Regions from separate parts of the Brenneria tiliae genome, predicted to be linked through region 1. Evidence: predicted binding sites of a transcription regulator. Region 1 holds the regulator's gene; each other region holds the start of a gene.

What was found. The regulator sigma-54, encoded in region 1, starts transcription at its own class of promoters, with help from an activator protein. The targets are predictions, from matches to a motif close to GTTGGCACANNTTTCGCTNT.
Positions count from the first base shown of each region.
Region 2: a site for sigma-54 is predicted at 5,995-6,014, ahead of glnA (glutamate--ammonia ligase). Genes of this name have one in related genera too.
Region 3: a site for sigma-54 is predicted at 6,634-6,653, ahead of glnK (P-II family nitrogen regulator). Genes of this name have one in related genera too.

Region 1 is NZ_JAKPCB010000097.1:221,688-231,452, forward strand. It holds gene mlaC (phospholipid-binding protein MlaC) at 1-43, opposite strand, end outside; gene mlaD (outer membrane lipid asymmetry maintenance protein MlaD) at 56-622, opposite strand; gene mlaE (lipid asymmetry maintenance ABC transporter permease subunit MlaE) at 627-1,409, opposite strand; gene mlaF (phospholipid ABC transporter ATP-binding protein MlaF) at 1,417-2,232, opposite strand; gene MFP24_RS12260 (calcium/sodium antiporter) at 2,528-3,493, shown strand; gene kdsD (arabinose-5-phosphate isomerase KdsD) at 3,548-4,534, shown strand; gene kdsC (3-deoxy-manno-octulosonate-8-phosphatase KdsC) at 4,603-5,169, shown strand; gene lptC (LPS export ABC transporter periplasmic protein LptC) at 5,166-5,732, shown strand; gene lptA (lipopolysaccharide ABC transporter substrate-binding protein LptA) at 5,713-6,285, shown strand; gene lptB (LPS export ABC transporter ATP-binding protein) at 6,289-7,014, shown strand; gene rpoN (RNA polymerase factor sigma-54) at 7,067-8,500, shown strand; gene hpf (ribosome hibernation promoting factor) at 8,523-8,810, shown strand; gene ptsN (PTS IIA-like nitrogen regulatory protein PtsN) at 8,916-9,389, shown strand; gene rapZ (RNase adapter RapZ) at 9,523-9,765, shown strand, end outside.
Region 2 is NZ_JAKPCB010000092.1:12,110-21,874, reverse strand. It holds gene MFP24_RS06285 (AsmA family protein) at 1-1,625, shown strand, start outside; gene fabY (fatty acid biosynthesis protein FabY) at 1,654-2,595, opposite strand; gene dtd (D-aminoacyl-tRNA deacylase) at 2,638-3,075, opposite strand; gene yihX (glucose-1-phosphatase) at 3,144-3,752, opposite strand; gene typA (ribosome-dependent GTPase TypA) at 3,900-5,723, opposite strand; gene glnA (glutamate--ammonia ligase) at 6,092-7,501, shown strand; gene glnL (nitrogen regulation protein NR(II)) at 7,709-8,758, shown strand; gene glnG (nitrogen regulation protein NR(I)) at 8,767-9,765, shown strand, end outside.
Region 3 is NZ_JAKPCB010000095.1:203,041-212,805, forward strand. It holds gene MFP24_RS09545 (efflux RND transporter permease subunit) at 1-104, shown strand, start outside; gene MFP24_RS09550 (type B 50S ribosomal protein L31) at 285-533, shown strand; gene ykgO (type B 50S ribosomal protein L36) at 552-695, shown strand; gene tomB (Hha toxicity modulator TomB) at 1,532-1,900, shown strand; gene MFP24_RS09565 (HHA domain-containing protein) at 1,957-2,160, shown strand; RNA gene ffs (signal recognition particle sRNA small type) at 2,440-2,536, opposite strand; gene MFP24_RS09575 (MGMT family protein) at 2,716-3,036, shown strand; gene MFP24_RS09580 (YbaY family lipoprotein) at 3,064-3,615, opposite strand; gene tesB (acyl-CoA thioesterase II) at 3,926-4,795, shown strand; gene amtB (ammonium transporter AmtB) at 4,885-6,171, opposite strand; gene glnK (P-II family nitrogen regulator) at 6,208-6,546, opposite strand; gene MFP24_RS09600 (SmdB family multidrug efflux ABC transporter permease/ATP-binding protein) at 6,886-8,667, opposite strand; gene MFP24_RS09605 (SmdA family multidrug ABC transporter permease/ATP-binding protein) at 8,660-9,765, opposite strand, start outside.

The DNA.
Region 1 (9,765 bases):
GCGCAACCACCAGCAGAGCCACCATCAGTAAACGTTTAAACATACAGCTATCCTCTTATGGATGTGAAGTCGCAGGTTGGCCCGCAGGCTCGGGCGTCGTCGCGGAATTCGTTGCCGGCGCGGCGCTCCCCTGGCCGGCATTATCCTCGCTATTGCCGCCGCTTTTATATAAGAATTGGCCGATGAGGTCTTCCAGCACCATGGCTGACTTGGTGTCCTGAATAACCCCGCCGTCTTGCAATATCGAGGTGCCCATCTCTTCATCCTCGAAACCGACGTTCAACGCCAGGTACTGCTCGCCCAGCAGGCCGGAGGTGCGGATCGCCAGCGAGCTGGTATCGGGAATATGGTCGTAACGCTGCTCAATATCCAGCGCCACGCGGGGCAGGTAGCTTTTCTCATCCAGCGAAATATCCGCCACTCTTCCGATCACCACGCCGCCGATTCTGACCGGCGAACGGGCCTTCAGCCCGCCGATATTGTCAAACGTCGCGTACAAGCGATACGTCGGCTGGTTGCCGATCGATTTGATATCGGCCACTTTCAGACACAAAAAGATGATGGCGCACAGCGCAATCAGCATAAATGCGCCAACCCAAATTTCACTTTTCTTTGTTTGCATCGACTCAGTTCCCAAACATCAGTGCTGTCAGCACAAAATCCAATCCCAATACCGCCAACGATGAATGCACCACGGTACGGGTCGTTGCGCGGCTGATCCCTTCCGAAGTCGGGATCGCGTCATAACCGTTGAACAGCGCTATCCAGGTCACGGTAATGGCGAACACGATACTTTTAATCACGCAGTTCAGTAGGTCCTGCCGCCACTCGACGGCCCCCTGCATGGCGGACCAGAAAAAACCGCCGTCTATGCCTTTCCAGTCGACGCCGACCAGCGACCCGCCCCAGATGCCGACCGCGACAAAAATGATCGCCAGCAGCGGCATACTGATCAATCCCGCCCAGAATCGCGGGGCGACCACCCGTCTTAGCGGGTCCACGGCCATCATTTCCATACTGGAAAGCTGCTCGGTGGCCTTCATCAGGCCGATCTCCGCCGTCAGCGCCGACCCCGCCCGCCCGGCAAACAACAGCGCCGTTACCACCGGGCCGAGTTCGCGCAGCAAAGACAGGGCGACCATCATCCCCAGGCTGGCCTCGGCGCTGTAGGTCGTCAGCACCAGATAGCCTTGCAGCCCCAGAACCATGCCGATAAACAGGCCGGACACCATAATGATCAGCAGCGACTGTACCCCCACGCCGTAAAGCTGTTTGATAAGCAGCGGCCACTGTTTTCTGAATTCAGGCCTGCCCACCAACGCGTTGAACAGCATCAGTCCGGCACGGCCAAAAGAAGCGCAGGTAGAAATTCCCTGACGTCCCAGCGACGCCAACGCCTGTAATAACATGAATTATTTAACCCCCTGCTGAACCTAACAGCGCGGTTTTATAGTCACCCGCCGGCAAACGGAAAGGCACCGGCCCATCGGCGATACCGTCCAGAAACTGGCGTACGCGGGAGTCGCCGTTGGCCTGCAACTGCGCCGCCGTTCCCTCCGCCACCACATGCTGGTCGGCCACGATGTAAGCATAATCGGCGATGCTCATCACCTCCGGCACATCATGGGAAACCACGATACAGGTGACACCCAGCGCGTGATTCAGTTCATCGATCAGCTTTACCAGCGTTCCCATGGTTATCGGATCCTGCCCGACGAAAGGTTCATCGAACATGATCAGCTGCGGGTCAAGCGCAATGGCCCGCGCCAGCGCGGCGCGGCGCGCCATGCCGCCGGAAAGCTCGGCGGGCATCAGGTTGGCGGCCCCGCGCAGCCCCACGGCTTCGAGCTTCATCATCACCGTGCTGTGCAACAGCGGCTCAGGCAAACGGCTGTGCTCGCGCAGCGGCCAGGCGACATTATCAAACACGTTCAGGTCGGTAAATAACGCGCCGGACTGAAACAGCATGCTCATCTTTTTACGCGCGTCATACAGCGCCGAACGCGATAACGTCGGAATGTTGTCGCCATCGAACCAGATTTCACCGCTATCCGGCTGTAACTGCCCGCCAATCAAACGCAGCAGCGTGGTTTTGCCGATACCGGAAGGCCCCATAATCGCGGTAACCTTGCCTTTAGGAACATTCAGCGTGATATCTGTAAAAATCTGTCGTTTCCCGCGTCGAAAGCTCAGGCCGCGGATTTCGACCAGATTGGTAACCTTAGGGTCCATGATCTTATATTCCTTACCGATCAGCGTGTTGCATACGATCGCTGGTTTTTGACGGATAACCGTCCTATGAACTCATCCGTAAAGCCTAACGGTTGTACTCGCTCAAGGTGCGAATTTTACAAAAAATTACGGTAAGTTCTTGTCCAAAGAGGCGAAACAAAACCGCCGCAGGTTTTACTTTTCCGCCCCGCGCGGTCAGAATTAGCGCTAATCATGAAAAGCACCCTCTTTGGGCAAAATTCGTCCGGAACGGCTGGTTTATCAACGGGTGATTATACCTTATAAAGGACGCCGCATGCTCTTTGCGACAGTACTCTTGATTGTTGGTTTAGTATTGCTGGTCTACGGCGCCGATCGCCTGGTCTACGGCGCGGCGGTTCTCGCGCGTTCTGTTGGCGTCCCGCCGCTGATTATCGGCATGACCATCGTCGGCTTCGGCACCTCCCTGCCGGAATTGATCGTCTCGGTCACGGCGGCGCTAAGCGACCAGATCGATATGGCGGTCGGCAACGTGCTGGGCTCCAATATTGCGAATATTCTGTTAATTCTCGGCAGCGCGGCGCTGATTCGTCCTTTGACGGTACACTCCGCCCTGTTGCGCCGGGAGTTCCCGCCTATGCTGCTGGTCACCGTTTTGTGCGGTTTTTTACTGCATGATAGCTATCTGAGCCGCGCCGACGGCGCGCTGCTGCTGATTGCCGCCGGACTCTTTATGCTGCTGATGATCAGAATGGCGCGCCAGGCGCAGCAGGACGGCGTCGATAGCCTGACCCGCGAACAGCTGGCGGAATTGCCGCAGGAAGACAGCAACCAGACGGTGGCCGTGCTATGGCTTATTCTCGGCCTGATTATTTTACCCATGGCCGCCCGCATGGTGATCGATAACGCCACGGTGATCGCCCGCCATTTTTATATCAGCGAACTGACCATCGGCCTGACCGTGCTGGCGGTCGGCACCAGTTTGCCGGAGCTGGCGACCGCCATTGTCGGCACCCTGAAAAAAGAAGATGATATTGCGCTGGGCAATCTTATCGGCTCCAATGTTTTTAATATCGCCATCGTTCTGGGCGTACCGGCGCTGCTTTCGCCGGGCGTACTCAATCCGCTCGCCTTCCAGCGCGATTATTGGGTCATGCTGGGCGCCAGCGCGCTGTTGACGGCGCTGTGCCTCAGCCGGAAACGCCGCATCGGACAACGCGCTGGCGCGCTGTTGCTTTGCGCCTTCGTCGCCTACCTGGCGGCGTTGTTCCTGTTTCCCTGAGCAGAACGTCGGAACTATTAACCAGAACATCAAAACAAGCAGGATTATCCAGGTATGTCACATTTTGAACTACAGCCCGGTTTTGATTTTCAGCAGGCCGGCAAGCAGGTACTGAAGATTGAACGCGACGGGCTGGCGCAGCTGGACCAGTACATTGACGACAACTTCACCCGGGCCGGCGAAAAAATATTCCACTGCCAAGGGAAAGTGGTGGTGATGGGCATGGGGAAATCCGGCCATATCGGCCGCAAAATGGCCGCCACCTTCGCCAGTACCGGCACGCCGGCCTTCTTCGTTCATCCGGGCGAGGCCAGCCACGGCGATCTGGGCATGGTTACCCCGCACGATATCGTGATCGCCATTTCCAACTCCGGCGAATCTCATGAAATTCTGGCGCTGATCCCGGTGCTGAAACGTCTGCAGGTGTTCCTGATCTGCATGACCGGCAACCCCGAAAGCACCATGGGAAAAGCCGCCGATATCCATCTGTGCGTTCGTGTTCCGCAGGAAGCCTGTCCGCTCGGGCTGGCGCCGACCAGCAGCACCACCGCCACGCTGGTGATGGGGGATGCGCTGGCCGTCGCGCTGTTACAGGCGCGCGGCTTTACCGCCGAAGATTTCGCCCTATCCCACCCCGGCGGCGCGCTGGGACGCAAGCTTCTGCTGCGCGTCAGCGATATCATGCACGCCGGCGACGAGATCCCGCACGTCTCCCATGACGCCTCCCTGCGTGACGCCCTGGTGGAAATTACGCGCAAAAATCTGGGGATGACGGTAATCTGCGGCGCGGATATGAAAATCCAGGGCATCTTCACCGATGGCGACCTGCGGCGGATTTTCGATATGGGAATCGACTTGAACAGCGCGCGTATTGCCGATGTGATGACCGCCGGCGGTATCCGCGTGACGCCGCAAACGCTGGCGGTGGATGCCCTGAACCTGATGCAATCACGCCATATTACGTCGCTGCTGGTGGCGGAGGACGATCGTCTGGTCGGCATCGTTCATATGCACGATATGCTGCGCGCCGGCGTGGTGTGATACAACATGGCGGCCAACAAACCACGCACGGCGCGTTAAATACTGTAGGGTATAGAGGATAAACATGCATGAGTGAAATCAGGGCGCAAACCGATACCTGTTACGGACCGGTCGATCGGCAGGTACTGGATAAGGCCCGCGACGTTCGTCTGCTGATCTGCGACGTTGACGGCGTACTGTCCGACGGCCTGATTTACATGGGCAATCAGGGCGAAGAGCTGAAAACGTTCAACGTGCGGGATGGCTACGGTATCCGCTGTTTGCTGACGTCGGGTATTGAAGTCGCCATCATTACCGGCCGCACCGCCAATATGCTCGTCGATCGCTGTAAGACATTGGGGATCGCCCACCTTTATCAGGGGCAATCGGACAAGATTTTGGCCTTCAACGATCTGTTGGATAAACTGTCGCTGACGGTCGGGCAGGTCGCCTACATCGGCGACGATCTGATCGACTGGCCGGTGATGGCCCAGGTGGGCTTAAGCGTCGCCGTCGCCGACGCGCATCCGCTGCTGTTGCCGCGCGCCGACTACGTCACCCGCATCGCCGGCGGACGCGGCGCGGTGCGTGAACTTTGCGATTTGATTCTGTTCTCACAGAATAAGCTGGAGCATGCCAAAGGGTTGTCGATATGAGTAAAACAAAGCGTTGGCTGACAGCCTTGCTGGCACTGCTGGCTCTCGTGCTGATCGGCTGGAATTTCGCCGATCGCGACGCGGCGCCCCCGCCCGATAATCAGGATAACGCCGTGCCGGTTTACACCAGCGAGAAAACCGCGACGCGGGTTTACAGCCCCGCCGGGAAGCTGAGTTACCGACTGATTTCCGATAAAGCGGAATATTTCAATGACGAGCAGCTGAGCTGGTTTACCGCCCCGGTCGCCACGCTGTTTAACGAACAGGGTACCGCCACCTGGTCGGTGCGCGCCGATCGCGCCAAGCTGACCAAAGACAAAATGCTCTATCTGTACGGTCACGTCGAGGTCAACAGTCTGACCAATGACTCGCAGCTGGAGCGGATAAAAACGGACAATGCCCAGGTTAATCTGGTGACGCAGGACGTCTCCTCCGACGATGAAGTCACGCTATACGGCGCCAGTTTCACCTCAAACGGGATGAAAATGCGTGGTAATCTGCGTGAAAAGACAGCCGAGTTGATCGAAAAGGTAAAAACTTCTTATGAAATTCAACACAAATAACCCGATGCGTCATGCTCTGTTCGCCAGCTCGCTGTTCGCCTTCAGCATTCCGGCCTTCGCCGTAACCGGGGACAGCGAGCAGCCCATTCATATCGATTCCGCCCAGCAGGCCCTTGATATGCAAGGCAACACAGTAACCTTCACCGGCAACGTGGTGGTCAGGCAGGGCACCATTGAGGTGAAGGCGGATAAGGTGGTGGTGATTCGTCCGCAGGGCGAGCAAGGCCGAGAGGTGGTCGAAGGCTACGGCAATCCGGTCACGTTTTACCAGATGCAGGACAACGGCAAGCCGGTGAAGGGCCACGCCCAGAAAATCCGCTACGAACTGGAGAAAGATTTTCTGACGCTGACCGGCAATGCCTATCTGGAGCAGCTGGACAGCAATGTCAAAGGCGACCGTATCACCTATCTGGTGAAGCAACAGCAGATGGAGGCGTTCAGCGACAAAGGCAAACGCGTAACGACGGTATTGGTCCCCTCGCAGCTTCAGCAGAAAGATAACAAGGGGCAATCCTCCCCTGCTCAGCAACCGCAACCACGAGTCACTGAATAATTTATGGCAACATTAATCGCAGAAAATCTGGCCAAGGCGTATAAAGGCCGTAAGGTCGTGAAAAATGTCAGCCTGACCGTCAATTCCGGTGAGATTGTCGGCCTGCTGGGCCCCAACGGCGCCGGGAAAACCACCACGTTCTATATGGTGGTGGGGATTGTGCAACGCGATGAAGGGAGGATTGTGATCGATGACGAAGACATCAGCCTGCTGCCCCTGCACGATCGCGCGCTGAGAGGGATCGGCTACCTACCCCAGGAAGCGTCCATCTTCCGCCGGTTGAGCGTGTATGACAATCTGATGGCGATATTGCAGATCCGTAAGGATCTGACATCGGAGCAGCAGGAAGACCGCGCCAACGAGCTGATGGAAGAATTCCATATTATTCATTTGCGCGATAGTCTGGGACAATCGCTGTCCGGTGGGGAAAGGCGTCGGGTGGAAATTGCCCGCGCGCTGGCGGCGAATCCCAAATTCATCCTGCTGGATGAGCCTTTTGCCGGCGTCGATCCCATTTCGGTGATTGATATCAAAAAAATAATCGAGCATCTGCGCGACAGCGGACTGGGCGTGTTGATTACCGATCATAACGTCCGCGAAACGCTGGATGTCTGTGAGCGCGCCTATATCGTCAGTCAGGGACATTTAATCGCTCACGGCTCCCCTACCGAGATACTGGCCGACGAACAGGTCAAACGCGTCTATCTGGGCGAAGGCTTCCGACTCTGATAGGGTAGGATTTTTCATTGAACGATATAGTAAGTAAGGACGTCGGCGCTACATGAAGCAAGGTTTGCAACTCAGGCTTAGCCAGCAACTGGCCATGACTCCACAGCTACAACAGGCCATCCGTCTGCTGCAACTGTCCACGCTTGAACTGCAACAAGAGATTCAACTGGCGCTGGAAAGTAATCCGTTGCTTGAGCAAACGGACAACCACGAAGAAATAGAGTCATTCGAGACCGTCGACAGCGACTCGCTGGACACCGGTGAAGCGCTTGAGCACAAGGATATGCCGGAGGAGTTGCCGCTCGACGCCACCTGGGACGAAATTTATTCCGCCGGCACGCCTTCCGGCACCGGCACCGACTATCGGGACGAGGAACTGCCGATCTACCAGGGTGAAACCACCCAGACTCTGCAGGATTACCTGATGTGGCAGGTGGAGCTGACGCCGTTTTCGGATACCGACGCGGCCATCGCCACCTCCATCGTCGACGCCGTGGACACCACCGGCTATCTCACCGTGCCGCTGGAAGACATTCTCGACAGCATCGGGGATGAAAGCGTCACGCTGGATGAAGTGGAGGCGGTGCTCAAGCGGGTACAACGCTTTGATCCCGTTGGCGTCGCCGCGCGCGATCTGCGCGATTGTCTGCTGGTTCAGCTTTCGCAGTTTGCCGAGGATACCCCCCGCCTTGGCGAGGCCCGGCTGATTGTCGGCGACCATCTCGACCTGCTGGCGAATCATGATTTCCGCAGCCTTATCCGCGCCACCCGCCTGAAAGAAGAGATCCTGAAGGAAGCGCTGGCGCTGATTCAGTCTCTCGACCCCCGTCCGGGGCAGTCAATCAATACCGGGGAGTCGGAATATGTCATCCCCGACGTGCTGGTGCGCAAAATTCAGGGACGCTGGGTGGTCGAATTGAATAGCGACAGCGTTCCCCGATTGCAGATTAATCAGCAGTACGCCGCGCTGGGCAACAGCACGCGCAGCGACAGCGACGGCCAGTTTATCCGCAGCCATTTGCAGGAAGCCCGCTGGCTGATAAAAAGCCTGGAAAGCCGTAATGATACCCTGCTCAAAGTCACCCGCTGCATTGTCGAACAGCAGCAGGACTTTTTCGATCGCGGGGAAGAATTTATGAAGCCGATGGTGCTGGCTGATATCGCCCAGGTGGTGAATATGCACGAATCCACCATTTCCCGCGTCACCACGCAGAAGTTTCTGCACAGTCCGCGCGGCATTTTTGAACTAAAATATTTCTTCTCCAGCCACGTGAATACCGACAGCGGGGGCGAAGCCTCGTCGACCGCCATCCGGGCGCTGGTGAAAAAGTTAATCGCTGCGGAAAATCCCGCCAAACCTTTAAGCGACAGTAAGCTCACCACGCTGCTCTCCGAGCAGGGCATCATCGTGGCGCGGCGTACGGTGGCGAAATACCGAGAGTCTTTATCTATCCCACCATCAAATCAGCGTAAACAACTGGTTTGATCTCAACTAGAAGGAAGACGCTATGCAGCTAAACATTACCGGACACCACATCGAAATTACGCCGCCGCTGCGCGATTTCGTGAATACAAAGTTCGCCAAATTAGAGCAATACTTCGACCGTATCAATCTGGTCAACGTGGTACTTAAAGTGGAGAAAGTACAACAAATCGCCGAAGCCACGCTGCACGTTAACGGCGGAGAGCTGCATGCCACATCAGAAGCGGAAGATATGTACGCCGCCATTGATTTGCTGATCGATAAACTGGCCCGGCAGCTAAACAAGCACAAGGATAAGCTTAAACAGCACTGATTTTTCTCCCGGCCCGAACGGGCGGGGAACAGACCCGGCCCACAAAATACCCGGGCCGGGCTCACCGGAAGTGGAAGCGTCGTCAAGTGATCAAGTGAAGATAAAATGAACAACGATCCCGTTTTGCAGCTCAGCACCGTGTTACGTCCCGAGTGCACCCGAAGTTCCGTCCACTGCCAAAGTAAAAAACGGGCATTGGAAATTATCAGCGAACTGGCGGCCAGGCAGCTTAATCTGTCTTCGCAGATTATCTTTGACGCCCTCCTGGCGCGGGAACGCATGGGCAGCACCGGCATCGGCAACGGCATCGCCATCCCGCATGGCAAGCTCGAGGACGACAACGCCCTGGGCGCGGTCGGGGTATTTATCCAGTTGGAACAGCCTATCGCCTTCGACGCCGTTGACAACCAGCCCGTCGATTTGCTTTTTGCCTTGCTGGTTCCGGCAGAACAATGTAAAACCCATTTACATACGCTATCGCTGGTCGCCGGGCGACTGGCCGATAAAACCGTTTGCCGGCGTCTGCGCGCCGCGCAAAGCGATGAAGCGCTGTATCAGATTATGACGGAAGCCGGTTAAATCAGGTGGTGATGATGAGCAATGGCGGCACGATCGGTAATCACCGTTTTCCAACCATTCATCGTGCAAACAATCATGATCAAAACAATGGCAGCGACAGGTCGCCATCACGCTGCCAGGGGGGAATCGCCAGATGGTGCTGATGATCGTCAGTGGTCGCTCGGGCTCAGGAAAATCCGTAGCCCTGCGCGCGCTGGAAGATATGGGATTCTACTGTGTAGACAACCTTCCTGTGGTTCTGCTGCCGGAACTGGCCGCTACGCTGGCTGAGCGCAATATCTCCGCGGCGGTCAGCATCGACGTGCGCAATATGCCGGAGTCGCCGGAAATCTTTGAGCACGCCATGGCCCAGCTGCCGCAAAGCTTCTCCCCACAG
Region 2 (9,765 bases), on a different contig from region 1:
TATTACTGCAAACCGGCTGGGCTTCAGCGCGCATCGGCAATTGGGTAAATCAAAACACGGACTATCAGGTCTCCCTGGGGAAAATCGACCATAGCTGGTCCAAGCCCGCTCGCATTGTGCTGCAAGACGTCATCTTTGGTCGTAAAAATCAGCCGCCGACGCTCACCGCCAAACAGGTTTCCGCCGGGCTGAGCGCGCGTCAGATAACCGAGCCGCGTCATTTCGCCAGTCTGGAGCTGGAAGGCGGCACGCTGAACCTGTCGCCGACCGCGGCATCCCTGCCAATCGAAGCGGACGTATTACAGCTGCGCACCATGGCGATTCAGGCGCAGGACGACGACTGGCATTTAAACGGTCAACAGGTCAACGGCGGCATTATGCCCTGGCGGCCTGAAGCGGGTCGCCTGTTAGGCAGGCAGGGGAATTTCCAACTCAGCGCCCGTTCGTTGCGGCTTAATGACATCCCCGCCAGCCAGGTGCTGGTACAGGGCAAAATCAATCAGAATCAGCTCACCCTGGGCAACTTCGGCGCGGACGTGGCGCAAGGCCAGTTAACCGGCAGCGCCAGCCGGGCGGAAGACGGGAGCTGGCAAATCGACAACCTGCGTCTCAGCAAGGTGCGTTTGCAAACGCCAAGAACCATCCGGGAGTTCTGGCAACCGATCACCGCTTTGCCCGCCGTCGCCGTTTCCCGCTTTGATTTGATTGATGCCCGTATCGAAGGGCCGGGATGGGCGTTTATCGATCTCGACGTTACGCTGCGCAACGTCACCTTCAAACAGGACGACTGGCAAAGCGACGACGGCGAACTGTCGTTCAACGCCACCGACATCGTTAACGGCAATATGCATCTCATCGACCCTATCGTTAATCTGGCACTCTCTCCCGACGGGGTTGAAATCAAACAGTTCACCACCCGCTGGGAAGGCGGTTTGCTGCGCACCGACGGTAACTGGCAGCGCAGCGGTCGCCGTTTGCAGCTGGACGAGTTTGTCGTCGCGGGCATGGAATACACCTTACCCGGCGACTGGCGTCAGCGCTGGCAAACCGCGCTGCCGGACTGGCTGGCGGAAGTGGCGGTGAAAAAATTCACCGCCAACCGTAATTTGCTGATTGATATCAATCCGGATTTCCCTTTTCAGCTTACCGCGCTGGACGGATACGGCAGCGACCTGCTGCTGGCCCGCCATCATCAGTGGGGCGTGTGGGCCGGTTCGCTGAACCTGAACGCCAGCGATGCGACCTTCAATAAGGTCGATGTCCGCCGGCCGTCGCTGGCGTTAACGGCCGACGACCGCCAGATCTCGCTTACCGACCTTAGCGCCTTTACGCAAAACGGCCTGCTGGAGGCCAAAACGACGATCGATCAACGCCCTGACCGGGCATTTTCGCTTACGCTGAGCGGGCGCTCCGTCCCGGCGGATATTTTAACCCGCTGGGGGTGGCCCGCTCAGGAAGCGGCTTCGGCTGACAACGCCAATCTACAGCTACAGCTGAACGGGCGGCTCGCCGCCGGTACGCCGCTGAAACCGACGTTAAACGGCTCGTTGCAGGGCGTTGGCGGCGACGGGCAGCCAATCAGGCAGCAGATGCATCAGGGCGCCGTAACGGAAACGCCGCAGTAAACCGACCGTATCAGGTGACGGGCCGCCGTCATCTGATTTCGGAGCCGCCCTGCTCCAGCGGCTCTTTCGGCGTGGGGGGCAATACCATATAGACGCCCTCGAACAGCGCGCCTTTTTTATCGTCGCCGTACAGCTCCACATTTAACTGCACCCTGGCTTTACGTCCCCGCGCCAGGCGATCCAAATCCCCGCTTAACGAGCCGAGATCGGCAATGGCGCTCGGCCTGCCCCTTACCGGCGTACTGTAGCGAATATGCGCGTCGGCCAGAATAATGGTTCCGCCCAAATGCCTTTCACGCAGCAGCAGCCAGATCAATCCCCAGCCGGTCAGGGTGGCGAGAGAAAACATACTGCCGGCGAATAACGTGTGATGGGGGTTTTGATTGCCGGTTTCCGGCATGGTGGTGATAAATTTCTGGCCGGTATACTGGCTTATGCGCACGCCCATTTTTTCACTGAGCGGAATGCGATTATACCAGGCCTGCTGCAACTGCCCGCACCAGTCGGGGCGGTGCAGAATATCATCCAGCGTCTCCACCGGCTTGATCATCAAAAAATGGCGTATCGGCGTGGTTTGCGGCGCGGTGATTTCCCCCTGATTCATAAAACCGAGCTTGGAGAAAAAGCCCACCGTATCCTCGCGGGCGCTACAGACGACGCGCTTTACCCCTTCCTGACGCGCCACCGACTCCAGCGTCATCGCCAGCAGCGTTCCCAGCCCTTTTCCCCGCACGTCGGGATGAACGGCCAGAAACCGGATGGCCGCTTCGTTGTCGGCATTGATGGACAGCCGGCCGATCGCCACCAGCCGCCCCTGTTCGTCCACCACCGTCTGATGATGCGCCAGCGCGTCGTAGGCGTCACGCTCCGAGCCCAGCGGCTGGTGCAGCGGTTTACGCAGCATCTCCCATCGGAATTGATAGTACGCATCAAGTTCTTCTGCGCTTTCAGGTACTCTCAGGTGATACATAAACATGCCTCATAAAAAAAGAGTGGCCGGCCGTTGCCGCCTTTACGCTTGCAGCCAGAACGTCACCGGCCCGTCATTAACCAATGCAACCTGCATATCCGCCGCAAAACGCCCGGTTTCCGTGTGCATATCCCGTTCGCGGCACTGCCCGACGAAATAGTGATACAGGCGCTCGGCCTCTGCGGGGGGCGCGCCGCGGGAAAAACCGGGCCGCATGCCTTTCTGCGTATCCGCCGCCAGCGTAAATTGCGATACCACCAGTACGCTGCCGCCCGCCTGGCGCACATTGAGATTCATTTTGCCATTATCATCGCTGAATATTCGATAACCCAGCACCCGCTGGCAAAGCCGCGCCGCTTTTTGTTCATCATCCCCGTGCTCAACCCCCAGCAGCACCAGCAATCCGCTGCCGATCTTCCCGACGACGCTATCTTCCACCGTCACGCTGGCGCTGGAAACTCGCTGAATTAACGCGATCATTGAACCTTACCGCTCCCGTTTTCACTATTCTGGAAAGATTTACCGCAACAGCGCGCCATAAACCCAGGTTACTCGCTGGTCACCGCCAGCGAGGCAAAATAATCCGGCACCGCCTGACGATCGGTCACCAGAATGCTGTGGATGCCCAATGCCTGCGCCGCGGCGATATTCGCGGGATTATCATCAAAGAAGACGGCTTGATCGGCCGTCACGCCTTCCTGCGTCAGGACATGGCGGTAGATGGCCGCTTCAGGCTTACGCAAACCGATATCCTGAGAGAGATAAAGACGATCGGCGGCCTGCTCCACTTCAGGAAACAGCGCCGGCCAATGCGCGCAATGCAGGCGGTTGGTGTTGGAAAGGATCACCACCCGATGCCCTTCCTGACGCAGCCGCCGCATGATATCGATGACTTCAGGACGCAAGGCGACGAAAATGGCCTGCCATCCCGCGGAAAACTGTTCAAAACTCAGAGAGATGCCCATTTCATGACATAACCGTTCGGCAAAGGCTTCATCGGTGATTTCGCCACGCTCATGCTGCTCAAAGGTTTCGCCCATCACAAAACGCTCTTTCAGCGTTGCCAGCGGCGCGCTGCTCAGCTTGCTCCAGACGCCCAGCACCCGGTTGAAATCGATATCAATAACGACATTACCCAAATCGAAGATATAAAGCATGGCACCTTCCTTCTGATGTAACCGCAGGGTTTTCACTGTAGCGGGAAATGGTAAAACTGAACAGCGGGGAAGATCAAAGCGTGGAATATCAGAAAAAGCACAGGGCGCCCGAAGGCGCCCTGTTATAGGGTAAAACGCACTGAAAAATCAGCTCTCTTTACCACCGCGGTTCGCGCGGCGACGATCGTTCTCGGTCAGGTGACGCTTACGCAAACGGACGGACTGCGGCGTAACTTCGACCAGTTCGTCATCATCGATAAACTCCAGCGCCTGTTCCAGCGACATTTTAATCGCCGGCACCAGCGTGGTTGCCTCATCCGTACCGGACGCACGCATGTTGGTCAGTTTCTTACCGGTCAGACAGTTCACCGTCAGGTCGTTGGAACGGGAGTGAATGCCGATGATCTGGCCTTCATACACTTCCGCGCCGTGACCCAGGAACAGTTTGCCGCGATCCTGCAGGCTATAAAGCGCAAACGCCACCGCTTTGCCCTGACCGTTGGAGATCAGCACGCCGTTCTGACGCTGGCCGATATCGCCCGGACGCACGTCATCGTAGTGGCTGAAGGTGGAATACAGCAGACCGGTGCCGGAGGTCATGGTCATAAACTCGGTACGGAAGCCGATCAGACCACGGGCAGGGATCAGATAATCCAGACGGATACGGCCTTTGCCGTCCGGGATCATGTCTTTCACATCGCCTTTGCGCTCGCCCATGGCTTGCATAACGGCGCCCTGATGCTGCTCTTCGATATCCAGCGTCACGTTTTCAAACGGTTCCTGATTGCGGCCGTCGATAACGCGGTTGATAACCTTCGGACGCGATACCGCGAGTTCAAACCCTTCACGGCGCATGTTTTCAATCAGCACCGACAGGTGCAGCTCGCCGCGGCCGGACACGCGGAACGCATCCGCATCTTCGGTCTCTTCCACGCGCAGCGCCACGTTGTGAACCAGCTCTTTATTCAGACGCTCAAGGATCTGGCGCGAGGTCACATACTTCCCTTCTTTACCGCAGAACGGCGAGGTATTGACGCAGAAGAACATGGTTACCGTCGGTTCGTCCACGCTCAGCGCCGGCAGCGCTTCAACCGCGGCGGGATCGCAGATGGTGTCGGAAATATTCAGTTCGCCCAGGCCGGTGATGGCAATGATATCGCCCGCTTCCGCCAGGGTGGCTTCGATACGCTCCAGACCCATATGTCCCAGGACCTTACCGACTTTGCCGTTGCGGGTTTTCCCTTCGCTGTCGATAACCGTAACCTGCTGGTTAGGCTTAACCACGCCGCGTTTGATGCGGCCGATGCCGATAACGCCGACATAGTTGTTGTAGTCCAGCTGGGAGATTTGCATCTGCAACGGACCGTCACGGTCAACCTTCGGTGATTCAACGTGTTCGACGATGGCTTCAAACAGCGGCGTCATGTCGTCGGCCATGTCGTTATGATCCAGACCGGCGATACCGTTTAACGCGGAGGCATAAACGATAGGGAAATCGAGCTGCTCATCGGTCGCATCCAGGTTCACGAACAGGTCGAACACCTGATCGACCACCCAGTCGGGACGCGCGCCAGGGCGGTCAACCTTGTTGATAACCACGATCGGCTTCAGACCGTTAGCGAATGCTTTTTTGGTCACGAAACGAGTCTGCGGCATCGGGCCATCCATCGCATCAACAACCAACAGCACCGAGTCAACCATCGACATTACACGCTCAACCTCGCCGCCGAAGTCGGCGTGTCCCGGGGTATCCACGATGTTGATGCGGTAGTCTTTCCAATTAATGGCGGTATTTTTGGCGAGGATGGTAATTCCACGCTCTTTCTCCAAATCGTTGGAGTCCATTACACGTTCGGTTGCTTCAGTGCGTTCTCCGAAAGTTCCGGATTGTTGCAACAACTTATCGACCAGGGTGGTTTTCCCATGGTCAACGTGCGCAATAATGGCGATGTTACGCAAATTTTCGATCACAGCTTTGCCTCAGGCATTTAGAAATAGCGCGCTATTGTACACGTATTAATCGAGGGACTAAACAAGATCACAAGCATCTATGATAAACAACCTGATGCTGCTTACTTTGTGATCCCTTTCACGGTGCAAAAACGCTACAAGCGCCCACCAATGCACCATGTTGGTGCGGTTAATTACCAATAAAGCACCGGTTTGGTGCTATCAGCTATAATGGTGCAGCGCGTCTTGACGGGAAACCCCCAAAGGGCAACACATTGCACTAATTTAAAAAGTTGGCACACTTTTAGCTTTAGTCTACTCACAGCAATAACATCAATCCACAACGATATTCGTTCCACGACGATAAATGACAACCGGGAGAAGCAAGTATGTCCGCAGAACACGTTTTGACGCTGCTGAAAGAACATGATGTGAAGTTCGTTGATTTACGCTTCACTGATACCAAAGGCAAAGAACAGCACGTCACCATTCCGGCTCACCAAGTTGACGCCGACTTCTTTGAAGAAGGCAAAATGTTTGACGGTTCCTCGATTGGCGGCTGGAAAGGCATTAACGAATCCGACATGGTATTGATGCCGGATGTCAGCACTGCCGTCCTTGATCCTTTCTATGAAGAAAGCACGCTGATCATCCGCTGCGACATTCTGGAACCGGGCACCATGCAGGGTTACGACCGCGATCCGCGCTCCATCTCCAAACGCGCTGAAGATTTCCTGCGCTCTTCCGGTATCGCCGATACCGTACTGTTTGGGCCGGAACCTGAATTCTTCCTGTTTGACGACGTTCGTTTCGGCAGCAGCATCTCCGGCTCTCATGTCACCATTGATGACATTGAAGGCGCCTGGAACTCCAACAAAGAATACGAAGGCGGCAACAAAGGCCACCGTCCGGCGGTCAAAGGCGGTTACTTCCCGGTACCTCCGGTCGATTCATCGCAGGACATCCGTTCCACCATGTGTCTGACCATGGAAGAAATGGGCCTGGTGGTTGAAGCGCATCACCACGAAGTCGCCACCGCCGGTCAGAACGAAGTGGCCACCCGCTTCAACTCCATGACCAAAAAAGCCGACGAAATCCAGATCTACAAATACGTCGTTCATAACGTCGCGCACGCCTTCGGCAAAACCGCAACGTTCATGCCGAAACCCATGTTCGGCGACAACGGTTCCGGTATGCACTGCCATATGTCTCTGTCCAAGGACGGCGCAAACCTGTTCTCCGGCGACAAATACGGCGGTCTGTCTGAAATCGCGCTGTTCTACATCGGCGGTATCATCAAACACGCGAAAGCCATCAACGCGCTGACTAACCCGGCCACCAACTCCTACAAACGTCTGGTTCCTGGCTACGAAGCGCCGGTCATGCTGGCCTACTCCGCCCGTAACCGTTCCGCTTCCATCCGTATTCCGGTAGTGGCCAGCCCGAAAGCGCGCCGCATCGAAGTTCGCTTCCCGGATCCGGCCGCCAACCCCTACCTGGCCTTCTCCGCGCTGCTGATGGCCGGTCTGGACGGCATCATCAACAAGATCCATCCTGGCGACGCCATGGATAAGAACCTGTACGATCTGCCGCCGGAAGAAGCGAGCGAAATCCCAACCGTAGCCGGTTCGCTGGAAGAAGCGTTGAACGCGCTGGATGCCGATCGCGAATTCCTGACCCGTGGCGGCGTATTCACCGACGATACCATTGATGCCTATATCGAATTGCGTAAAGCGGAAAACGACCGCGTGCGCATGACGCCGCATCCGGTTGAGTTCGAACTGTACTACAGCGTTTAATCGCCGCAGCGATTAGCCGTACGGTAAAACGGTAACCTAATCGTGCTGACGCTTGGGTTACCGTCAGGCTGGTAAAATTTTTTTGTTGCCGTGGAAACTTTTCAGCCCATCTTTAGGATGGGCTTTTTTCTCCACCGGTTCTGGAGTTGCGGCATCATATCCATCATCTACACTACTATGCACCAATAGGGTGCAGGAGTCTGCGTTATGGCAACAGGCACGCTGCCCGATGCTGGGCAGATCCTAAATTCTTTAATAAACAGTATCTTGTTATTGGATAACGATCTGGCTATTCATTATTCCAATCCGGCGGCGCAACAGCTACTGGCGCAAAGCTCGCGTAAATTGTCCGGTACGCCGCTGCCGGAGCTGCTGGGATATTTTTCTCTGAATATAGATTTGATGCGTGAAAGTCTGGATTCAGGGCAAGGTTTTACGGATAACGAAGTCACGATTGTTGTCGACGGCAAAGCGCACATCATGTCGCTTACCGCCCAACGGATACAAAATAACTTCATTCTGCTGGAAATGGCGCCGATGGATAACCAGCGCCGCCTGAGTCAGGAACAGCTCCAGCATGCGCAACAGCAGGCCGCCCGCGATCTGGTCAGGGGGTTGGCTCACGAGATCAAGAATCCGCTTGGCGGGTTGCGCGGCGCGGCGCAGCTGCTCTCCAAGGCACTGCCCGATCCGGCGCTGACCGAATACACCAAAGTCATCATCGAACAGGCGGATCGCCTGCGTAATCTGGTGGATCGCCTGCTCGGCCCGCAGCAACCGGGACTGCACGTCACGCAAAGCATTCATCAGGTCGCGGAGCGGGTATGTAAACTCGTTTCATTAGAAAAGCCAGACAACGTGACGCTGGTTAAAGATTACGATCCCAGCCTGCCGGAGCTGACGCATGACCCGGACCAGATTGAGCAGGTGTTGCTGAATATCACCCGTAATTCGTTGCAGGCTTTGGGTGAAGCGGGCGGCACCATCACCGTGCGTACCCGCACCGCCTTTCAGCTCACCCTGCACGGCGTACGTTATCGTCTTGCCGCTCGTATCGATATTGAAGACGACGGCCCCGGCATTCCCGCTCAGCTACAGGATACGCTGTTTTACCCGATGGTAAGCGGGCGCGAAGGCGGCACCGGTCTGGGATTATCGATTGCCCGCAACCTTATCGATCAGCACTCCGGTAAAATTGAATTTAACAGTTGGCCGGGTCATACCGAATTCTCGGTTTACCTGCCCATTCGCCAGTGAGGTTCACAATGCAACGAGGGATAGTCTGGATTGTCGATGACGATAGCTCCATCCGTTGGGTGCTCGAACGCGCGCTCACTGGTGCAGGCCTGACCTGCGCCACATTTGATAACGGAAACCAGGTTCTGCACGCGCTGACGACGCAAACGCCGGACGTACTGTTATCCGATATCCGCATGCCGGGAATGGATGGACTGGCGTTATTGCAGCAAATAAAACAGCGGCATCCGATGCTGCCGGTCATCATTATGACCGCGCATTCCGATCTTGATGCGGCGGTCAGCGCCTATCAACAGGGAGCTTTTGATTATTTACCCAAGCCGTTCGATATTGATGAGGCGGTGGCGTTGGTTGAGCGCGCCATCAGCCATTATCAGGAGCAACAGCAGCCCGTTCGCAGCCAGCCGATTAACGGCCCGACAACGGATATCATCGGCGAAGCGCCGGCGATGCAGGATGTATTCCGCATTATCGGTCGCCTTTCCCGCTCTTCCATTAGCGTACTGATTAACGGGGAATCCGGCACCGGTAAAGAACTGGTGGCCCATGCGCTGCATCGCCACAGCCCGCGGGCCAAGGCGCCGTTTATCGCCTTGAACATGGCGGCGATCCCCAAAGATTTAATCGAATCGGAGCTGTTTGGCCATGAGAAAGGCGCGTTTACCGGCGCTAATCAAATCCGCCAAGGACGGTTTGAACAGGCTGACGGGGGAACGCTGTTTCTTGATGAAATCGGCGATATGCCGCTTGACGTTCAGACGCGTTTACTGCGCGTGCTGGCTGACGGTCAGTTTTATCGGGTTGGCGGCTACGCGGCGGTTAAAGTCGACGTGCGCATTATCGCGGCCACGCATCAGAATCTTGAGCTGCGGGTACAGGAAGGCAAGTTCCGCGAGGATCTCTTCCATCGGCTGAACGTTATTCGCGTTCATTTGCCCCCGCTGCGTGAACGCCGTGAAGATATTCCCCGCCTGGCGCGCTATTTTTTACAGGCCACGGCAAAAGAA
Region 3 (9,765 bases), on a different contig from region 1:
TGGCCATCTTCTTCGTTCCGGTATTCTTCGTGGTGGTGCGCCGCCGCTTCGGCAAGAAAAACGAAGATGTTGAGCACCCCAACCAGCATATAGAACATCACTAATCCGCTCTCTATTTGAAAAGGCCGCAACCGCGGCCTTTTTTTTACTCCCCTTCCCCCTATTGCATAGCTCGCGCGCAACCCACGCGCTGAACCAGCCCCGCTCCGATAAATATCATGGTTGATCTTCACAATAAAAAAGCGCAATATTAAGTTATGTTATAACATAACAATTGAGGCGATATGAAAACAGGCATTCATCCTGACTATCGGACCGTGGTGTTTCATGATACCAGCGCCGATACCTATTACAGGCTCGGTTCAACCATCAAAACCGAGCGCACCATCGAATTGGAAGGCGTGAGTTATCCCTACGTCACCATTGATGTTTCTTCTGCGTCCCATCCTTACTACACCGGGAAGCAGAAAGAGTATGCCAAAGAGGGCAGCACCGCCCGCTTTCAGCAGCGCTTCGGCCATTTCTTCAAGTAAACAAGCGAGGAGATTCAAATGCAGGTGCTTAGCTCGCTGCGCTCGGCGAAAAACCGCCATAAAGACTGCATCGTGGTACGCCGCCGCGGACGTATCTACGTAATATGTAAAACCAACCCGCGCTTTAACGCCGTACAGGGCAGGAAAAAGAAAAAACGCTAATCCATTTCCTGTAACAATTCACCACGGCTCTGTTATATCTGTCACAGAGCCTTTTAAAGCACAAAAATAAAACAATAAAAAACAATAGGATAATGAGAGAGATTATATGTTTTCTTATACCCGCGGATAACCGGCCATCCTCCTCAGGCCATCGAAATGCGATCTATCCACAACCCCGTTTAATAAACTAATATTACTCACCCACTATTCCTTAACCGAAAAGTTTTGTGATTTAATCATCACAAATAGCGCAAAAAACCTTCTCTAATGTCCGCGAATCTTGGCGGCTCTTTTGCTATAGTTATATACAGTGCGTCATGACCTGCGTCAGCGCGGCATACCATGAGCGTCACTTGTTTTCATTAAAACCAAAAGATATTCTGTGATATCGGGAGGTGCAAAAACCATTGCGGGCTAAATTGTGGTTGTCGAAATCCCAGACGTTGAAATATTGCTTGTATACCCTAAATAATTCGAGTTGCAGGAAGGCGGCAAGGGAAGGACAAATTCGTCGGGAACGAATTTGACCAGCCAACGGCTGGCCTCCGGTGAGAGACAGGATGTCTCTCATTTAATCCCGATGAGCTTACACAGCTAAGTGATTCGGGTGACTGACAAATCTGCCTGGAGCAGATTTGAACGCTGCTTGCAGCGGCCCCAACGGGGCGAGGCCCAGGGAGGGGCCGAGTAATGCAGCCAACGCACCTGCAGCTTGAAGTATGACGGGTATAGACACCATGATTGTAGAAGCATGGTCAAGACTATTCTCTTATGAGTTTTGTCAGTCTGCCTGTTTGTCAGGCGTTACTGAATAACGGCTTAACGGAGGGATTGATATGGATGAGTACACACCCAAACATTATGATATTGCCCAACTCAGATTCTTATGTGAAAATCTATGCGATGAAAGCGTTGCAACGTTAGGCGATAGTAGTCACGGCTGGGTCAATGATCCAACATCTGCGATCAACCTCCAGTTAAATGAACTTATCGAGCATATAGCTACATTTATTCTGACATTTAAAATAAAGTATCCTAATGAAAGCGAGCTTTCTCAGCAGGTTGAACAGTATTTAGATGATACCTACGTACTATTTAGCAACTACGGCATCAATGATGCCGAGCTGCGCGGATGGCAGAAATCTAAAAAAAGATTATTCGGAATGTTCTCAGAAGGGAACATCTGTACGCCTGCTAAAACTTAAGCAATAATTTATCTTATATTTATTAACCACCAGGTACTGTTCGCATAAAGGCCAACATGAAAAAAATCGATTATTTGATGCGTTTGCGTAAATGCACAACCATTGACACGCTGGAACGCGTTATAGAGAAAAACAAGTATGAGCTCTCTAACGATGAACTGGAGATGTTCTATTCCGCGGCAGATCATCGTCTGGCAGAACTGACGATGAACAAACTTTACGACAAAGTCCCTACCGCAGTGTGGAAATACGTCCGTTAATTTTTGACGCAAAGTACATCAGCCCAGATATAAAATACATTGCGCCGATAACATTATCGGCCTTTGTTTCTATTGTCTTTTTAACGCTTGAATAAAGCAGCATTTGTAACAAACTGTATTTCTGATAAAAGAAATAATTAGAATCCTGCTTTTTTATAAAGATTATTAAATCGATATATCTTATCCCCAATCAGCAATAAAACAGATATATAACTTAAATAATTCGAGTGACAGGAAGGCTTGTCGAGTGAATGGCGGGTAGGTAGAAATTGGTGGAGGCCATGCCAGCTACATCCCGGCACACACGTCTCCTGCTGCGGCTGCTTCCTTCCGGACCTGACCGAGTCCACAGGTTAGTGTTGCGGGAGAACCGACAGGGCCCCCATTGACAGTGCTCCGTCAAACGTTCGTTACAACAGAGCGACGGGCATTATGGGTGATGGACAGGCCAATTGCAAGCTAACGCCGTCTGAACGTTGTTTTCTTGCCCAGCACGCTATGCCACTATAGGTTCTACATTATTTACCTTACCAATTGAAATACAGGAAGCCTTGGATGACAGGGGAAAACGACAATTTTCGCCAACGCGTTTTTCAAATCGTGGCGGCGATTCCTTACGGGAAAGTGGCGACCTATGGCGACGTGGCGCTGCTGACCGGCTCTCCTCGAGCATCGAGACAGGTCGGCGGGGTGCTAAAACGCTTGCCCAAGGACAGTAAGCTCCCCTGGCACCGGGTGATAAACCGCAAAGGTGAGATATCGCTGGTGGGCGGCGACCATCAGCGTCAGAAATCAGCGTTGCGGGCTGAGGGGGTGCGCTTTACCCGAGAGGGGAGAATCGATCTTGACAGGTTCCGTTGGCGGTACGCGCCGTAAAACCGCGGCGCATACCGTTTAGATAAATCACCAGGCGGATTGAACCGGTTGTGGTGGCGTTATTGACGGCGATTCCGACGACAACGGCGCCGAGCTGTGTGCGGGTAAAGGCACGGAGGGTACCGGCACCAGGACCAGATCGGCATTATTCACACCATTGGTGATAACCGGTAAAACATTCTCCGTCACCAGCACCACCCGGTTATCTATCGCCACGGCCGCGCTGAGTAAAATGCGCGCTTTAGGCTGGATATCGCCCGGATTATACGGCAACACAAACTGGAAAGGCGCCTGTTTCCCCTCGGTACGGGTGACTCGCTGGGTAATCACTTTTGAAGGCGCATCCGCCAGCGACGCATCGGATACCGTCACCGTTACCACCGCATTGGCCGGTAAGGCGATGCGCTGACGAATATTCACCGTCCCGGTAACGGCCGGCTGGGATATGGTTGCATGCTGAGCGGAACTGGATGTTACCGGCGCGCCGGTATGAGGAGAAACGCCATAATCACTCTTATCTGCACAAGCGGTCAACGTCATCGATACCATGATTCCACCTGCGATATGCCATAATTTCATGCGATCAGTCTCCTTTTATTATTGTCGGAATGCCGGTACAAAGAAACCGGCTTTCGCTATACCCAATAGACTTCAGGGTGCGGGAAGGGAGCAATCAAATAACCCCCCAGGGACCGGGAACACACCTGCAACCTGAAAAAATGAAGGGTATAAGTAGTATGGGTTACTTAATAGAATAATGATGGTACAAAATTCTGATATTTTCCTGGTTTATGATTTAAATTACTTATATCAACCCGTTAGCCCCCGATTTAAAATGCGTGATGGGTTTTCTCTTTCTAAATAACGTGCAACCAATGAGGCCGACAGCATGAGCCAGGCATTAAAAAACCTTCTCGACCTCCTGAATCTGGAAAAAATTGAGGAAGGGCTATTCCGGGGACAAAGCGATGATTTAGGACTGCGTCAGGTCTTTGGCGGACAGGTGGTAAGCCAGTCGCTGTCAGCGGCCAAACAGACCGTGCCGACGGAGCGCGGCATCCATTCATTTCACAGCTACTTCCTGTTACCGGGCGATAGCCGCAAACCGATTATTTATGATGTGGAAAATCTGCGCGACGGCAATAGTTTCAGCGCGCGCCGGGTCAGCGCCATCCAGAATGGCAAGCCGATTTTCTATATGACGGCCTCCTTCCAGAGCCATGAAGAGGGTTTTGAACATCAAAATGTGATGCCGGTGGTTACCCCGCCGGAAGAGCTCCGATCGGAGCAGGATATTGCGCAAAGCATGGCGCACCTGCTGCCGCCGCAGTTTCGTGATAAGTTCACCCAGCCGAGACCCATCGAGATGCGCCCGGTAAAATTTCATAACCCGCTGCAAGGGAAAGTGGAAGAACCGATACGGCATGTCTGGTGCCGCGCCAACGGTCCGCTGCCGGACGATGAACTCGTGCATCAATATCTGCTTGGCTATACATCCGACTGCAATTTTCTGTTAACCGCATTACAGCCGCACGGCATCGCCTTTCTGGAACCGGGTATTCAGGTTGCCACCATCGACCACTCGATGTGGTTTCATCGCCCATGCCGTCTCGATGACTGGCTGCTGTATAGCGTGGAAAGCACTTCCGCCTCGGGCGCCCGGGGGTTTGTACGCGGACAGTTTTATACTCGCGAAGGCGTACTGGTCGCCTCCAGCGTACAGGAAGGCGTTATGCGCCGCCTCTCCGCGGGCAAATAGCCGCCGTCGCTTGCGACGGCCCGTCATAAATAAAAAAACAGGGCGCGGAGATTATCCTGCGCCCTGCCCAATATATTCACACTAACTACTTACTGGTTGTAGGCATTCTCGCCATGGCTGTTGACGTCCAGACCTTCGCGCTCCTGCTCTTCCGGTACGCGCAGCCCAACGACCAGATCGGCCACTTTGAAAGCGATGAAGGCCGCCACGCCGGACCACACGAAGCAGACAATAACGCTGAACAGCTGTACCCAAACCTGGTGAGCCATTGTCACGCCTTCCGCATACCCCGTGCCGCCCAGAGACGCGGAGCTGAATACGCCGGTCAGAATACAACCTACGATACCGCAGACGCCGTGAACGCCGAACACATCGCAGGGGTCATCAACGCGCAGCCATCTTTTCAGTACGGTTACCCCCCACAGGCCGGCAAAACCACCGGCCAGGCCGATAATCAGCGCCCCGCCGACGCCCACCGTCCCGGCGGCTGGCGTAATGGCGACCAGACCGGCGATACAGCCCGAACAGGCACCCAGCAGCGAAGGCTTACCGCGTACCAGCCACTCGCCGGCAACCCATGCCAGAATCGCCGCGGCGGTCGCCACCACCGTATTCAGGAAGGCCAGACCGGCAATCTCATTTGCCGCACCGGCGGAACCGGCGTTAAAGCCGAACCAACCGATATACAGGATCGCCGTACCGATAAACACCATCGGCAGATTGTGCGGCTTCAGCGCTTCTTTACCGAAACCGGCACGTTTGCCCAACAGGTAGGCGCCGACCAGACCGGCGACCGCGGCGTTGATATGCACCACCGTGCCACCGGCGAAGTCCAGCGCGCCGTCAGCGGCCAGATAGCCGCCGCCCCACACCATATGGGTCATCGGCAGGTAAGAGAAAGTAAGCCACAGCGCGACGAAGATCAGCACCGCGGAAAAACGGATACGCTCGGCGATGGCTCCCACAATCAGCGCCACGGTGATGCAGGCGAATGAAGCCTGATAGGCCACGTGCACGTACTGATAGAATGTACCGGTAATCGAATCGACGGCGATCCCGTTCAGCAGGAAGTTGGAAAAACCGCCGAAGAAAGCGTTACCTTCGCTAAAGGCCAGGCTATAGCCGTAGACGACCCATAAAATACACACCAGCGCAAAAGAAATTATCACCTGTGACAGCATGGAAAGGACGTTCTTGGCGCGAATCAAACCGCCATAAAACAGCGCGATTCCAGGTATAGTCATAAAAAGTACCAGCGCGGTACAAATCATAATAAAAGCATTATCCGCTTTATCGATCGTTGGTGCCGCGGCCATCGCCCAGGACGGGAGCAAAGCAGCCACACCAAGACCCAATGAGGAGACAAGTTTTTTCATTTTCATCCATCCCTATTTACGCATCTAAGCCGGGTGTTAAAGTGCGGCTTCGTCAGTTTCGCCAGTACGAATACGAATAACCCGTTGTAATTCAGCAACAAAAATCTTACCGTCACCAATTTTTCCGGTATAGGCCGCTTTGCTGATGACATCAATGACTTCGTCCAGTTGATCATCGGCAATCGCGATATCGATTTTCACTTTCGGCAAAAAGTTAACGCTGTATTCCGCGCCGCGATACAGCTCGGCATGCCCTTTCTGACGTCCAAACCCCTTCACTTCAGTGACGGTAAGTCCCTGAATGCCGATGGAAGACAAGGCCTCACGCACATCCTCCAGCTTGAATGGTTTTATCACCACAGTAACCAGTTTCATTCATCATCCCCCTAACCGTTAAGTTCAGACTTTCGCCCGCCGCTATCTCGGATTACTCTCATTTCGGATTATCTTCACGCGGTAAATAAAGCAAAGGCTGTGCCATAAATGATTTAACCGACGGATATCAGCGCAAAGAACGCGGTTCAGGTCGGTTAACCGGGGGAAAAATCATCTCTGGGGGAAAAAAACCAAAAAAGCGGGGCACGCGGCGCACCACTACGGTGCGCCGCGCGTAATTTCAGTGCATGAAGACGAAAAACCGCATGAATATGCTTGGTGATGGTGCGAAGCAGCCGGCTGCCTCGGGTTTTCTCTTGTACTTCTGGGTGCATCCGGTCACGGCGTGGCGGCAGACTCGTTAGTCAGCGTAACCGCCAGCTCTTCTCCCGCCAGCTGCAGCTGATACATCTGGTAATAACGCCCCTGCCGGCGCAGCAACTGCTCGTGGGTGCCCTGTTCGACGGTCTGTCCGTGGTGGAGCACCATAATGGCGTCGGCCTCGACGATCGTCGATAGCCGGTGAGCAATGACAATCAGCGTCGTTTGGTCGCGGATGACGCTCAGCGCTTTCTGCACCGCCTGTTCCGTACCGGAATCAATATTCGCCGTGGCTTCATCCAATATCAGGATCTTGGGGGTTAGCACCAGCACCCTGGCGATCGCCAGCAGCTGTTTCTGCCCGGTGGACAAATTGTTCCCCTGCTCCCCAATGCAGGTATGCAACCCCTCAGGGAACGAACGCACCAGTTCGGATAGCTGCACAATATCAAGCACCCGCCATACTTCCTCTTCGCTGATATCGCGCCCCAGGGTGACGTTGGTATACATGGATTCGGCCAGCACCACCGGATCCTGCTGCACCATGGCGACATTCTGGCGCAGTACCTGATGCGACAGGGTTTGCAGCGGACGTCCATCCAGACGAATTTCGCCTTTATCCGGCGAATAATACCCCATCAGCAGATTGGCCAGGGTGCTTTTGCCGCTGCCGGTATGCCCAACCAGCGCCACGAACCCGCGCTCAGGGATAGTCAGGGAAATATGTTGCAAAACGTTTTTGCCGCTACCGTAAGAGAAGGAGACGTCGTCGATCTCCACGCGCCCCTGAGTAAGCATGCGCTCATCGCCGCCATAGCCTTGCTTCACGCCGTCCATCAGTTCAAAGATGCGCTCGCCGGCCACCACCGCCTGCTGCAGCATGGACTGCTGAGTGGTCAGCTCAATTAGCGGTTCATTTAGACGCCCCAGGTAATTGATAAACGCATACAGCACGCCGACGCCGACCGAACCCACGGCGCTAAAACCAAATTGCAGCAACAGACCGCATAGCACCATGGCGGAAAACAGGCTGAGCAACGGACGTAGCAGGAACCCGTCAAGGCGCAGAGTCTGCATGCGCGCCCGATAATGCTCCCGGCTGGCGCCGCCCAGGCGTTCGCCGAATCGGGCCTGCTGGCGAAACTGCTGAATCACGCCCATGCCGTTGATAACTTCATTGAAACCGTCGTTGATATCCGCCAGATAGCTGCGCACCCGGCGCACAATCGGCGTACTGTAACGCTGATAGATCAGCATAACGATCAGCACCGCCGGGAAAATAGTCAGGGCCACCAGCGCCATCCGCCAATCCAGGCTGAACATCGCCACCAGCATGGCGCTGATAAGCGCCGCGCTGCGCAAGGCCGTCGACACCACCATCACGTACAGATCCTTCACCACCTCGGTGTCGTTGGTGACGCGCGATATCAGTTGACCTACCGGCTGGGTGTCAAAAGTACTGAGCGGCTGACGCAACGCCGCATCCATAACGTCGATACGCAGTTGCTGCACCACCCCGACCGCCACCCGGTTAAACAATAGCCGCTGGAAATAGTGCAGCAGCGCCGCCAGAATCTGCAACAGCAGATAGGCCGAGGCCAGTCCCGCCGCCAACGCCAGCGGAAACTCCCCCTGCGCCACCAGATGGTCGATAAAGTAACTCACCAAAACCGGGCCGGAAACCTCGGCGGCGGCGGCCACCCAGAGCATCACGACGCCCTGCGCCAACGGCTTGCGCCACGGTGAGCCATAGGCCAGCAGCCGTTTTAACGTCGGCCAGAGCTTGCGCGGGCTATTCATCCTTTTCCCCTTCGGCCGGCGACGCGTCATCCAGCGCGGCTTCCAACTGTTGATAACGGTACATGTCCCGATACCAGCCGGATTGCGCCACCAGCTCGCGATGGCCGCCGCGCTGGATGGCATGTCCATGCTGCAGGACCAGGATCTCGTTCGCCTCCGTTAACGCGGAGAGCCGATGGGCGCTGATAATCAACGTGCGCTGTCCGCCCCACTGCTTAAGATTGCTCAGAATGCGATGCTCCGTTCGCCCGTCGACGGCGGACAAGGCGTCATCCAGAATCAGAATTTCCGCGTCCAGCAACAGCGCCCGGGCGATGGCGATACGCTGCTTCTGACCGCCGGACAGCATAACGCCGCGCTCCCCCACTTCGGTGTCATATCCCTGCGGCAAGCGCAGAATATCCTCGTGCACGCTGGCAAGCCGGGCGGCCTGCTCTATCTGCTGCCGGGTGGCGTCGGGCCGTCCCAGGGCGATATTGCGGGCGACGGTATCGGAAAACAGGAAAGGGGTTTGCCCCACGACGGCAAAGCGGTGGCGCAGTTCATCCAGGCGAATGTGCGACAGGGGGAGGTCGTGATAGCGAATATCCCCCGACTCGATATCGAAGTGGCGAAGAATAAGCGCCAGCAGCGTACTCTTGCCGGAACCGGTAGGCCCGCACAGCCCGAGCACCTTCCCCGGTTTGAGCGTAAAGCGGAGATCCTTCAGCACCCCGCGCGGGCTCTCAGGGTAATGAAACGCCTCGATATTGACCTTGAGCGCGCCGCGCCCGGCCGGCAAAGATTGCGTACCGTCCTTCACGACGGGCGCCTCCGTCAGCAGTTGGCGAATACGGCCATAGGCGGCGCTTCCGCGCTCGACGATATTGAACATCCAGGCCAGCGCCAGCATCGGCCATATCATCAACCCTAGGTACATAACAAAACTGGTCAATGTCCCCAACGTCAACGAGCCGTTGACCACCATCCAGCTGCCGCCGCCGATGGCCAGCAGATGCGACAGCCCGATGGCGATGTAAATGGTGGGGTCAAAGCGCGCATCAACCCGGGCGACATACATATTTTTGGCGCCCGCATCCGCCGCGACCTGCGCAAAAC